Regions from separate parts of the Brucella sp. NBRC 12950 genome, predicted to be linked through region 3. Evidence: predicted binding sites of a transcription regulator. Region 3 holds the regulator's gene; each other region holds the start of a gene.

Region 1 (4,304 bases), on a different contig from region 3:
CGGCGAGGAACAGACGACGCGAAACATCTATGCGATCCGGGTAACCGTCGCCATTGGTGTCTTCGTAATTCGGGAATCCGGCGGCATCATAAGTGCCAACCTTTTCGCGCATTTCATCGCCCGGCTTTTCGTCATCAACTGTTCCAATGATGGCAACGCCATGGGTGTGATCGCCGGTGACGATAATCATCGTGTCCGGGTTCTTTTCTGCAAATTCGCGGGCAACGCCAACGGCCTTGTCGAACTCGATGGTTTCGACAAGTGCGCGATCCCAATCAAGCGGATGGCTCATCTTATCAACCGATGCGCCTTCAACCATCAGGAAGAAGCCTTCCGGGTTCTTGGAGAGCTTTTCAAGAGCCGTCTTGGTCATTTCCACAAGACCTGGCTGGTTGGGGAATTTGTCGACCGTACCCTTCTTGAGGAATTCGCGATCAAGCGTGACGTCGAGATTGCCGGTATGGAAAAGACCGAGGAGCTTGTCCTGATTTGACTCACCCGATGCAGCAAGCTCGTCCTTACTTGTGACCAGCGCGTATCCGGCATCCTTGAACAACTGAATATAATCCTTGTCGTCCTTGCGCTTGGAACCTGGAACATCCTTTGCAAGGAAGTAAGCAGAACCGCCACCAAGAATGACATCAGGCTTCACATCATACATCATTCCAACAATATCAGCCTTGTCGGAACGCTTGCGCGTATGTGCGACCAGCGCGGCCGGTGTGGCGTCCTGAAGTTCGGATGTCGAAACAATGCCGATGGACTTCTTGGTTTCACGACGCATTGCTTCTGCAATGGTTTCAACCTTTGGGTCGTCCTGGCTGTCAGGCGTACGGTCGGCATAAACGCCAAGTGCATTCACGCGTGACTTATGGCCGGTCATATAAGCAGACATGGTGTTGGCACTGTCAGTCGCAATCGAATGGGTAGAAGACGTTCCGATGAAAGCAACAGGCGGAATATCATCCATGTTGAGGCGACCATTGGCTTTACCCTCACTCATGCCCTTCGACATGATGCGCGCGCCTGTACGGTGAGCAACCGACAGACCATCAGCAATCAAGAAGATGATGTTCTTGGCTTTGGCTTCATTGCCGGTCGCATAGACATCCCAATTGACTGACTTGGTTTCGTCGCCTGCAGAAACTTCAACCTTGTAGTCACCGGCCTTGCCGATTTTCAGTCCGCGAAGAATGAGAGCGGAACCCAAAACCTTGTCTTCTGCGCCTTTTTCTTCAGCGGTAAACTCGGCTTTGCTGCCAAAAACAGCTTCATAGTCCTGGCCATTAACGGTAACTTTCACGTCCTCTGGCTTAACGACCTTATCGAACTCAACCTTGAAGTCGAAGGGCGAATTGACAAGGATTGTCGCCCGGTCAATTGGATAGACGGTTGCAGCACCAGCCGCAGTCGTCAGCATGGTTGCTGAGGCGAGAGCAAGAAGCAGTTTGCGCATATCAGAAATCCCCACTGTGTAATGCGTGTGAGGGTCAGATAAGAAAGCTAGATGACACTGGTATAACAGTTTGCCGATTAATTGGTAAAACTTGCTTTGCCGGCTATTGAGAGGGCAACTCACCCACTAAACAAGGAGTCTGCCGCCCACAAGAACAGCTTATTTTATCCATCTATTTGTTTTTAAATAATAATTTTTCAAATTCTCTCGTATTCATGCAGGTGTAAAAAACTTGGGCTAATTGTCTGCGGATCAATCAGACAGGTGACATATGATACGCAAAACGCTCTCGACCATTCCATTGACGGCACTTCTTCTCAGCACAGTGCTTCCTGTCTTTGCGCAAGAAAAAGTGTCCGCTTTGGTCGGCGAGTTTGTTCTGCCTACGGGCCTGAAACTCAATGGCGTTGAGTTTGGCGGCATTTCCGGTCTTGATTACGATCCGGCCCAAAATATCTATTATGCAATTTCTGATGACCGTTCAGAGAAGGCACCTGCCCGTTTCTACAAACTAAAACTCGATATTGACGCATCCGGCATTCACGGATTGGATATTCTGGAAACCAACACCCTGCTTGATGCCGAGGGAAAGCCTTTTGCAATCAAGGATGTCGATGCGGAAAGCATTCGCTTCAACGCTCAAAGCCAGACGCTTTACTGGTCCAGCGAAGGCGACCGCAAAGGCAAGCCTTCTGTTCGTGAAATGAAGCTCGATGGAAGCTTTGTTCGTGAATTCAAACTGCCGGAAGCGTATTTGCCAGATGAGAATAAGACGCGCGGCACGCGAAGCAATCTGGCTTTTGAAAGTCTCGCCGTCACTACGGACGGCAAGACGCTGCTTGCAGGCACTGAAAATGCGCTGGCTCAGGATGGCGAGATTGCCACGCTTGATAAAGGCAGCAAGTCGCGCATCATCTCCTTCGATATCGCATCGGGTCAAGCAACCGCCGAACATGTCTATGAAACTGATCCGGTTTTCGCAAAGGCAACGCTACCGCCTTTCTGGAACGACAATGGATTAAGCGAGTTCATGACGGATGGGTCGAATCTTCTCACTGTGGAGCGAAGCTACGCTCACGGTGTGGGCAATCGCATCAGCGTTTATCGCGCATCCTTCGAAGGTGCGACTGATGTGAACAGCAAATCATCGCTTGAGGGGATCGCAGCCACACCGTTGAAGAAAGAACTCTTGCTGCGTCTTGATGAAGGTACGTTCGGCCTCGATATCGACAATATCGAATCCATCACATGGGGTCCGGAAATCGATGGTGCGAAAACGCTGGTGATGGTGTCTGACAATAATTTCAATGCCGACCAGTTTACCCAGTTCGTCGTGATCAAGCTTCCTTAGCAGCTGTCATCAAACCTTAATCGTGATGATAATCACCCGTCACAGGGCCCCTTTAAGGACCATTGCGTTTGTTTTCGCAATTTAGGGGGTCCCTTATGCGCCTTGGTTATCTTCTCGCTTCCATTGCCACGATTGCTATGACGGCTTCGGCCATGGCTGAAGAGTCATTCACCGCTAAACTGGCAGGTCACGCCTATCTGCCAGCTTTGACGCTGATAACACCGCCTGCCGATGCACCCCGCGATGCCTGGGTTTCCGGCAAGTTCACCGGCAAGGCACGCAATGACAAGCCGATGAGCGTCATGGGCGATGTCGGCAAAGCCTATGGCAGCCACACCACCGGCATCTCGCTTCCCTTCATCGGCCAGCCGGTACAGGGCATGTCAGGCTTTGCTATGAATCGTGCAGCCGATGGCAGCATTTTCACACTGACCGACAACGGTTTTGGCACCAAGGCCAACAGCCCGGATGCACTGCTGTTCTTCCACCGCATGAAGCCTGATTTTGAAACCGGCAAGGTTGAGCGCGTGGAGTCGGTATTTTTGCGCGATCCCGACAAGAAAGTGCCGTTCCGCATCGCCTATGAAGGCACCGATGGCCGTTACCTGACGGGTGCGGATTTTGACCCGGAAAGCATTCAGTATCTCAATGACGAGATCTGGATTGGTGATGAGTTTGGCCCTTACATCATTCGCGCTGGTCTCGATGGCCGCGTGAAAGCCGTCTATCCAACCATGCTCGATGGTAAGCAGCTGACCGGGCCAGATACACCGGGCGTCGTCGTGCCAGCGGTTGCCGGCAAGGATTATCGCGTTCAGCGTTCGGGCGGCTATGAAGGCATGGCATTGCAGCCAAAGACCAACCAGCTCTGGGCCATGCTTGAAAAGCCGCTTTATGACGACAGCGGCAAGCCGGAAGGCGATTTCCTGCGCGTCATCACTTTTGACACCGGCAAAGGCGAATGGACTGGCAACAGCTACCGCTTCCGTCTGGCTGAAGGCGCAACTGCTATTGGTGACTTCAACTTCATCGACGACACCCGTGCGCTGGTCATCGAGCGTGACAATGGCGAAGGTGATCCGAGCCTTGAGTGCAAGACCGACGATCTTTCAGCCTGCTATCCCCTGCCGGCCAAGGTCAAGAATATCGTTCTCGTCGATACATCAAAGATCGACGCTGACGGTTACATCCACCGTATCGGTCATATCAATCTGATGGACATTCAGGACCCGGACAACAAGGCAATCCTGAACACCGCAGCTGCACGCGACCTCAAGGGGAAGTTTACCTTCCCGTTCTTCACCATTGAAGACGTGATGCGCGTAGACGATACGCATATCCTGATCGCCAATGATAACAATCTGCCGTTCTCGGGCGGTCGCCAGATCGGCGAAGCTGCAAATAACGAGTTTATCCTGCTCGAAGTCGCAGATTTCCTGAACGCCAAGTAAGTCTCGTTCTGAACCATTGACGGGCACTGCATATTGCAGTGCCCGC
Region 2 (4,304 bases), on a different contig from region 3:
TCGCTTCCGGTGCTCACGTACGTTAAGTACGCTGCGCGCCGGTTCTCAAATCCCACCATTTTCGGCTCACCATAATTCCGAATTCCATCCAGTTTTGTGTGGGCTTCATATAAAAGAAAAAACGCGCTCCTTTCGGGGCGCGTTTTTGTTTGGTCTGTCATGTGAGAATCAGGTGCGGGTGTCGCTTAGCTCTTCCGTGAGATCGAGCAAGCTCTTCTGAGCATCTCGCATCATAGGATTGATCTGCAGCGCCTGCTCATAGGCTTTCAAAGCCTGTTCCTTCAGCCCACGCGCGCGCAGGATCTCCGCCATGCCTGTCAGGGCACCGTAGTGGCGCGGCTCAAGCTCCAGAGTACGATTGATGTCGTACATGGCGTGCGCATAGTCGTTACGCAGGAAATAGACGGTGGCGCGACGGTTCCATGCTTCTGCATAGTCCGGATTGAGCGCAATGGCTTCATTCAGGAAATCGAGCGCCGATGTGTAACGCTTTTCCAGCATGGCAGCACTTGCCCACTGAATGAGAAGATCAATCGTCGCGCTGCCTGACTGCGACCAGATCTGATTAATCTGGACGGTGAGCCGACGTGCCTTGGTTTCGTCAGAGGTGCGCTTGAGATCGGCAAATAGCTTGTCGAGGCGCTCTTCCGGCGTTTGTTCGGCTTGATTTTGTTCTTTGGGAGCAGGCTTCTGGTCGCTGTCAGTGCCAACCTGCACCGGCGTAATCGGTGCTGTCAGGGAAGGCTTGGTTTCGGCATAGGTCGAAGACGCACTGATCAGGGCCGAAAGGCCAAGCGTAATCGGAAGCGAAGAATTGTTCAGATAAGCAAAAACGTTCCGCATGCGCATAATTTTCATTATACGCAGCGGAACGTCAAATGCAAAATCAGAAATAAGATTAGCCCTGACGTGCCTTGAAGCGCGGAGCAGTCTTATTGATGATGTAAACGCGGCCCTTGCGGCGAACGAGCTGGCAGTCACGATGACGGGCCTTGAGCGCCTTGAGCGAATTCTTGATCTTCATGTCAATCACCGGTCTTGGTTGGCCCATCGACATGACATGTCTCGGGGCTTCATAAAAACAGGCGCCCAAGGCGCCAATTGGTTACAGGCAGTATTCCTGCCCGAAGGGTTGGCCGAAATACACAATATTCCAGCCAAATGTCAACTCCTGCGCCGCAGATTCACGAAGTCAGGTTCGGAAAATCTTGGTCTCAGGGGCTGTTCAGGGAAGAATCTGACAGATTCCTCCGTGAAGTTTAGTTTGCACGGGGCTTTATGCGGGTTACATGACCCATCTTGCGGCCGGGGCGCGCTTCTTTCTTACCGTAGAGGTGCAGCACAGCATTCGATTCTGCGAGAATCGCTGGCACCTTTTCGACGTCATCGCCGATCAGATTCTCCATCACACAATCCGAATGGCGCACGGTGTCGCCCAGCGGGAGGCTTGCAACGGCGCGAATGTGCTGCTCGAACTGCGAGATCGCGCAAGCGGCTTCCGTCCAGTGGCCGGAATTGTGAACGCGTGGTGCAAATTCATTGGCAAGCAGTGTGCCATCTGCGAGGACGAAGAATTCGAGACCAAGCACACCGACATAATCAAGCGCATGCAGGAGCTTCTCAGCGGCTTTGCTGGCAGCTTCTGCTGTCTGAGCCGAGATGGCGGCTGGAACCGTCGAGGTTGCGAGAATGCCGTCCTTATGAACGTTCTCCGAAATATCGAAGATTGCGACATTGCCGTCGCGATCACGGGCTGCAATGACCGAGACTTCGCGCTCGAATGCGACAAAGCCTTCGAGAATTGCTGGTGCGTGCTTGATTGTCTCAAGTGCTGCATGCGCTTCATTCTCATCAAGCGACGTCAGGCGAACCTGCCCCTTGCCGTCATAGCCGAGACGGCGGGTTTTCAGAATGCCGCGTTCTCCCAAAGCACCGAGCGCTGCAATGAGCGTTTCTTCATCATCGACAAGGCGCCAGGGCGCAGTCTCAATACCGCTTTCATTGAGGAACTGCTTCTCGGTGAAGCGATCCTGCGAGATTTCAAGCGCTGCCGGTGGTGGGAAAACGAGCGCCGATTCTGCAAGCTTGTCTGCTGCCGATACCGGCACGTTCTCGAATTCATAGGTGATAACGTCGGAGGCCGCCGCAAGCTCAGCAAGAGCAGTGGGATCATCATAGGCTGCAATGATCTGGCGATTTGCCACCTGAGCCGCCGGGCAATCTGCCTGTGGCTCCAGAATGACCGTCTCATAGCCAAGGCGTGCGGCTGCCATGGCCAGCATACGACCCAACTGGCCGCCGCCGATAATGCCGATCGTTGATCCAGCCTTCAGTGCGGAATTTGCCATATCAGACCTCGTCCGATGGGCGTTCAGCGACGCTTTCGGTTTGCGCTGTGCGCCATTCGTCAAGACGGGCAGCCAGTGCATCGTCGTAAAGTGCGAGAACGGCTGCTGCAAGCAGAGCAGCATTGACGGCACCGGCGCGACCGATAGCGAGCGTGCCGACCGGAATACCTGCTGGCATCTGCACAATCGAAAGGAGAGAGTCCTGTCCGGAAAGTGCTTTTGACTGCACGGGCACACCAAAGACTGGAAGAGGGGTCATGGCTGCTGCCATGCCGGGAAGGTGAGCTGCGCCACCGGCGCCGGCGATCACGACCTTGAAGCCCTCAGCCTTTGCGCCTTTGGCGAAAGCGACGAGGCGGTCTGGTGTGCGATGCGCAGAGACGATGCGGGCGTCAAACGAAATGCCGAGAGCCTCCAGTGTGTCTGCTGCATGACGCATGGTTTCCCAATCGGACTGGCTGCCCATGATGATGGCGACGTCTGCACTCACGCTCATTGATCCTTCCTGCTCCGCTTCAATCGTTTGGTGGTTGGTATATTGAAAAACAAAGCCGGGCGAACCCCGGCTGTAAAACGTCTTTTGTCAGATGCTCAGGCGATGATGTCAGGGATGACCTGATCTTCCATTTCCTGCAGCTTGTCCTTGATAGCGAGTTTTTTCTTTTTCATGCGCTGAATGCGCAGCTGATCGCAGCCCACCTGCATCATGGCGTTTATGGCTGCATCGAAATCCGCGTGTTCCTGTTTCAGACGTGCTACGGCCAATCTGATTTCGGCCTGTTCCTGATCGGACATGCGGTTTGCCCCGTATTGTTCCAGAATGATATTACGGGCCGCACCAGATTGGGGCAGACCCGTTTCGAGCGAAGCCTTTATCACATTTTTCGTGATTGGAAAATGCTACCAAAACAAATTCGACTTTCCACCAAACTCATGCCACAGTGTCATTGTTCTGTCATGAACAACGGTTGCCGGAAGTTTCGACTGACAAACTGTTGAATGGCAGCCGGGACTGCGTAATTGGCCAGGATAACAGGAGGTGTACCGGGCGTTTGCGCAGGTGAGAGCGGATGGAGCCATTCTGTTGGCAAAACTGCTACATGGCTCTGTCCTTTGGGTAATCATTCAAAGGAGAATTGATGATGGCTATCGAGTCCCATCTTGCCACGCTTGAACAGAAGCACGGCGCTTTGGAAGAGGAAATCTCCGAGGCTTTAGCGTCACCGGCAATTGATGACCTGCATGTTACTTCTCTCAAGCGCAAGAAACTCGTTCTCAAGGAGCAGATCGAGAAACTTAAAACTCAGGTGACACGACATTAAACACAGGAGTTTTAAACGGTATTTCAATCGCCGTTGGTGATGATCAACAGGATGGTACTGTTACTGATATTGGCGGCTGTGCAACAGCCGCCGCACATCAGCTTTTAAAATCAAATGATTTTGCAAAGGTGCTCACCATAGAGCATTTCCTGTTTTTATCGCATTATCCCACGCAAAACCGCTTCGCAATTTTGCCGAAAATGCTTTAAAAGACACCGAAGAAAGCAGCGAATATTCGCTGCTTTTTTGTTGTCTATCTGAAGCGGGTGCTCAGCCCTCCGCTTCAGCCCTTGGATCAAGGTTCATGGCTTCAGGAGTTGCACTTTTCACAGACGGCATACTCTTGAACTGTTCCTTTTCAGCCTTTGGCACGGATGCCCTCTTGCGTGAGCGGAACAGCGCATAGGCTGTGATGGAAATATGCGAGAGCGCTGTGATGGCAAACAGCCCCGATGGCCAGAAGATATCCATGGCAGCGGCTGCAAGCAGCGGCCCCAGCATCGTGCCGAAGCCATAAAGCAACAGCAATCCGCTCGATACTTTCACAAAGCTTTCCGCCGAGGCATGGTCATTTGCGTGGGCGACGGCAACCGGGTAAAGCGCATAGGCCAGCGCGCCATAGCAGCCGGTCATA
Region 3 (4,304 bases):
CAGCGCAATTGCATCATCGGAGAAGAATGGCGTTACGACGCCTGCACCAGCCTTATAGGCGTGTTTCGCGATCAAACGCACCAGCGGCAGCGCAACGACAGGTGCGGTGATGACAAGGTCCTGACCTTCGCGCAATTGCAGCCCGACGCGCACAGCGACTTCGGCCAGACGTTCGAGTTTTACCGGATCGATGACGGGAGCGTTATTGTCATGTGCCATATGGCTGCAAGCCTCGTGTTTGAAAGAATCAGCGGCAGTTTAGAGCGCTTTTCAATCTGATTGCACCAGATAAGCGCCCCAATCTCTTTTTGGCGCACATCGTGTCTGAAAACTGCGCCGCACTTTTCAGGATGCGCTGGGCAAGATGACTTAATTTCACCACGCTTTTTCTCGCCACTGCGCTATATTTAGATCGCGGTCGATAGAAACTTTTACTCAATGAGAGCAACGGCTATGAAGAAAAGCGTGCTTATTATCCTTGGTCTGGCGGGCTTGGTTGCAGGCTGTCAAACTATGACACCCGAACAGCGCCGCGCAGCAGACGAACAGACCTGCCGCAGCTATGGTTTCAAACAAAAATCCGATGCGTTTTCCAACTGCCTGTTGCAGCTTGATCTTGACCGCCGTGCGGATCGTCGTGCCTGGCAGAACAAACCTGATTTCTATGATATGCCCATGGTTATCTATCAGCCTGTTTATCGACCCGTACCAGTGCAGGCAAAATAATAAAAAAGCGCCCTTTCGGGCGCTTTTTTGTGCTTAAGTCAGCTTTTAAAGTGGTAATTCCGGTCGTTCCTGCGACAGAAGCATCGCGCCGATTGCATCGACATGCTTCTTATCGGCGGTATAGCCGAGAGATACATTTTCCGCAGCCGGAGCCGTTTCATCGAATGTCGGCTGATAGCTTGCCACCTGTGTCATAACCGGCTTTTCCGCTGGTTTGACAGGCAGAGCAGCCAAACGATCACCACGAGCCTGTGGGCCGACGCCGCCATTCTGCTGGGTTTCTGTCGTCTTCGCTGCTTCAGCCAATGCAACCTGCACTGTTGGCTGTGCCTGCGGAACAGTCGCATCCTGCTGATCGGTTACGTTGTAGAACGGACCTTCAGGCATGGATGGTGCCTGTGGAGTAGAAGCATAGGCCAGATTGTACGGGGTCTGTGGAACCGGATTTTCCAGTTCGCCATCGCGACCACGCTTTTCGTAGAAGGAGTTTCCGCCAGCAACCAGCACGTAATGCATGTTGCGGTAAGGGAACTTCAAGCCAGCCGTGTGGAAGAACATCGAGTTCTTCAGCGATGGATGACGCTTGCCCTTAAGAACAGCATCGGCTGTTGCCTGAACGTCAGGCATAGCCTTTGAATTCATCTTGCGTGTCAGAACGCCGGGCGCAAACTGGTTCTTCTGACCAACAACGCCGCAGATCGTATCCGGATAGCTACCCGAAGCGAGACGGTTCATCACAACCGTACCAACGGCCATCAGACCATCGGGGCTTGAACGGTTGGATTCGAAGAACATCGCACGTTCGAGGCATTCGCGGTCTTTGGCGGTGTATGTGAAAGTCTTGACGCCATTGACTGTCTTGACGTGGCTAGCCGCCGCCGTCTTTTCGGTTTTGGTTTTGGTCGTACCACTGGTCGTCGTGCAACCCGTCACCAAAAATGGCGCAACCAGCAGCCCTAGAATAACGGGCAATTTCCATTTCGAAGCGCGCGTCAACGGCTCAGTCTCATAGTTAGGACCCTTAACTGATCCAACCTGGCCTCCGCCCCGCAAAAGGCGTTTGAAACCTGGCTGTGGTGCCACCGCATAAAACTATGCAGCAGATTTGAACTAACAGAGCAGCCTTTGCACATCCTTCTAAGATGCCCGGCGCTCCAGCCAAATAGAACGAAAATCATAAAATAAACGTTCTGCTGTCACTCATTGCATTCAAGGTTTTAGAATTTTTAGGCCAAAAAAAGGCGAATGGTCAAATTCCAAAAGTCATGACACCTCCAAAACAGAGGCAGATTGAACCCGAATCCAGAGCTTAATTTTCCCCACAAACCCCTTAAATTTATTAACAAATCCTTAACGTGATTTAGCAAATCTTATAAGTTATTGATTTAACGCGATTCAATTTGCTGAAATACAGGCCACATCACTGCCTTATTTCGCCGATGTTTCAAGATTTTACGCAAGCGTCTTTTTAAGCTTTTTCGATGCTGCTTTTGACCTCGATTTCGCCGGCTCTTCAACTTTGTCACGATCATTGTAACATCGTGTGATACTGGCCGTTTTGGCACGTTGTGGATATTGAATTCCGAATCGGAAGGTTGGAACTGAGTCGTAACGTTCTTGCCGAATATGCAAAACGGCCCGTCGCATTTTCAGCAACGAGCCGCTTGTATAGGGTTCTGCAAATCGAGATTTGGTTATCCGAATGAGTATCCAGCACCGCGTACCGTGCGGATAGGATCAAGCGCGCGACCAACATTAATTGCCTTGCGAAGACGTCCGACATGCACGTCGACTGTTCTATCATCGACATAAATGTCTGGCCCCCAGACGCCATCAAGCAACTGGCTGCGCGAGAAGACACGGCCCGGCGACATCATGAAATATTCGAGCAGGCGGAATTCTGTCGGTCCGAGACGGACTTCCTTTTCCTTGCGATAGACGCGATGCTGCTGGCGGTCGAGAACAAGATCGCCGACTTTCAGCACATGCGACAGGACACTCGGATTGGCGCGACGGAGCATGGCTTTGACGCGAGCCAGCAATTCCGGTGTCGAAAAAGGTTTGACGACATAATCATCGGCACCCACGCTCAGGCCACGAACGCGTTCGCTTTCTTCACCGCGTGCGGTCAACATGATGATCGGCAGGCGCTCTGTTTCCGGCCACTGGCGCAGACGGCGGCACAGCTCGATCCCGGAAACACCAGGGAGCATCCAGTCCAGAATAAGAAGATCCGGCACATTTTCACGAAGTGCGATTTCGGCTTCATCGCCGCGCAGCATCGCGTCAACCTGATACCCCTCGGCTTCGAGGTTATAACGCAGGAGTACACTCAGGGCTTCTTCGTCTTCAACCACAGCAATCTTGGGTGCCTGTGACATCCAGTATTTCCTATCCAAAATTTAGAGCGCCTGTGATCCGACTAAATTGGATCATGCTCTAAGCACTTGTTTTTATCGCATATACTTCCCAAAATCGCTTCGCACTTTTTGGGATGCGCTTGAGGCAGCGGAAGATACAAGCCCCCGATCGACCGCGTGCCGTCGCGTTTTTCATATTCATGCAGGCATCTGGACCGCACGAATGCGGTGCCAGATGTTCTTAGGATTTACGCGCCTCGTCCACGACGATACCGTGGCTCAGGTCTTCTTTTGGGCGCTCCGCAGGCATTTGCAGACCGGTCACGATGTAATAGACCGTCTCAGCAATGTTGGTTGCGTGATCGCCAATGCGCTCGATGTTCTTTGCGCAAAACAGAAGATGCGTGCAGGCGGAAATGTTGCGCGGATCTTCCATCATGTAGGTCAACAACTCGCGGAACAGCGAAGTGTACATCGAGTCAATTTCGTCATCGCGGTCGCGAACGACGTTGATCTGCTGTACCGAGCGCGTTGCATAGGCATCGAGCACGTCTTTGAGTTGGGTGAGTGCCAGCTCAGCCAAGGTTTCAAGGCCGCGATAGAGCTTGACCGGCTGGCGCGATTCCGAAACCGCAGCAACGCGCTTAGCAATATTTTTGCCAAGATCGCCAACGCGCTCCAGATCGGCAGAGATACGGATCGAGCCGATGATTTCACGCAGATCGACAGCCATTGGCTGGCGCTTGGCGATAATCATTACGGCCTTATCATCAATCTCGCGCTCACTTGCATCGAGGATGAGATCGTCGGAGATAACACGCTGGGCAAGTGCATTGTCGGCATTGACAATCGCTGCAACGGACTGCTCGACCATGCGCTCTGCATGACCGCCCATCTCGGCGATCTTATGCGTGAGGAACTGCAGTTCTTCGTCGTAAGCGCTAACAGTATGCTGAGACGCCATAATAGACCTCAATGTAAATTGCGGGGAAGCCAAACAGCTTTGTTATCAAACCAGCCGCCGCTCCCGTTCCAATTAATTAGCCAAAGCGACCGGTGATGTAGTCCTGCGTGCGCTTTTCGGTCGGTGCCGTGAACATCACGTCCGTATCACCCACTTCCACCAGATTGCCCAGATGGAACATGGCAGTACGCTGCGAAACGCGTGCGGCCTGCTGCATGGAGTGTGTAACGATGACGATGGTGTAGTTCTGGCGC

The links. The regulator PhoB, encoded in region 3, activates phosphate uptake and scavenging genes when phosphate is short. The targets are predictions, from matches to a motif close to TGTCATNNANCTGTCAT.
Positions count from the first base shown of each region.
Region 1: the regulator PhoB is predicted to act here: its motif matches at 1,497-1,513, upstream of QSJ70_RS07020 (alkaline phosphatase).
Region 2: the regulator PhoB is predicted to act here: its motif matches at 3,291-3,307, upstream of QSJ70_RS19595 (YdcH family protein).

Region 1 is NZ_BSQC01000003.1:352,229-356,532, reverse strand. Features, by position in the region: gene QSJ70_RS07020 (alkaline phosphatase) at 1-1,456, opposite strand, end outside; gene QSJ70_RS07015 (esterase-like activity of phytase family protein) at 1,728-2,807, shown strand; gene QSJ70_RS07010 (esterase-like activity of phytase family protein) at 2,903-4,258, shown strand.
Region 2 is NZ_BSQC01000012.1:115,237-119,540, forward strand. Features, by position in the region: gene QSJ70_RS19570 (hypothetical protein) at 1-161, opposite strand, end outside; gene QSJ70_RS19575 (tetratricopeptide repeat protein) at 169-849, opposite strand; gene ykgO (type B 50S ribosomal protein L36) at 899-1,024, opposite strand; gene QSJ70_RS19585 (5-(carboxyamino)imidazole ribonucleotide synthase) at 1,260-2,348, opposite strand; gene purE (5-(carboxyamino)imidazole ribonucleotide mutase) at 2,350-2,838, opposite strand; gene QSJ70_RS19595 (YdcH family protein) at 2,940-3,143, opposite strand; gene QSJ70_RS19600 (YdcH family protein) at 3,488-3,670, shown strand; gene QSJ70_RS19605 (MFS transporter) at 3,941-4,304, opposite strand, start outside.
Region 3 is NZ_BSQC01000004.1:170,733-175,036, forward strand. Features, by position in the region: gene QSJ70_RS08180 (aminopeptidase) at 1-219, opposite strand, end outside; gene QSJ70_RS08185 (hypothetical protein) at 454-726, shown strand; gene QSJ70_RS08190 (cell wall hydrolase) at 772-1,722, opposite strand; gene phoB (phosphate regulon transcriptional regulator PhoB) at 2,421-3,107, opposite strand; gene phoU (phosphate signaling complex protein PhoU) at 3,328-4,050, opposite strand; gene pstB (phosphate ABC transporter ATP-binding protein PstB) at 4,127-4,304, opposite strand, start outside.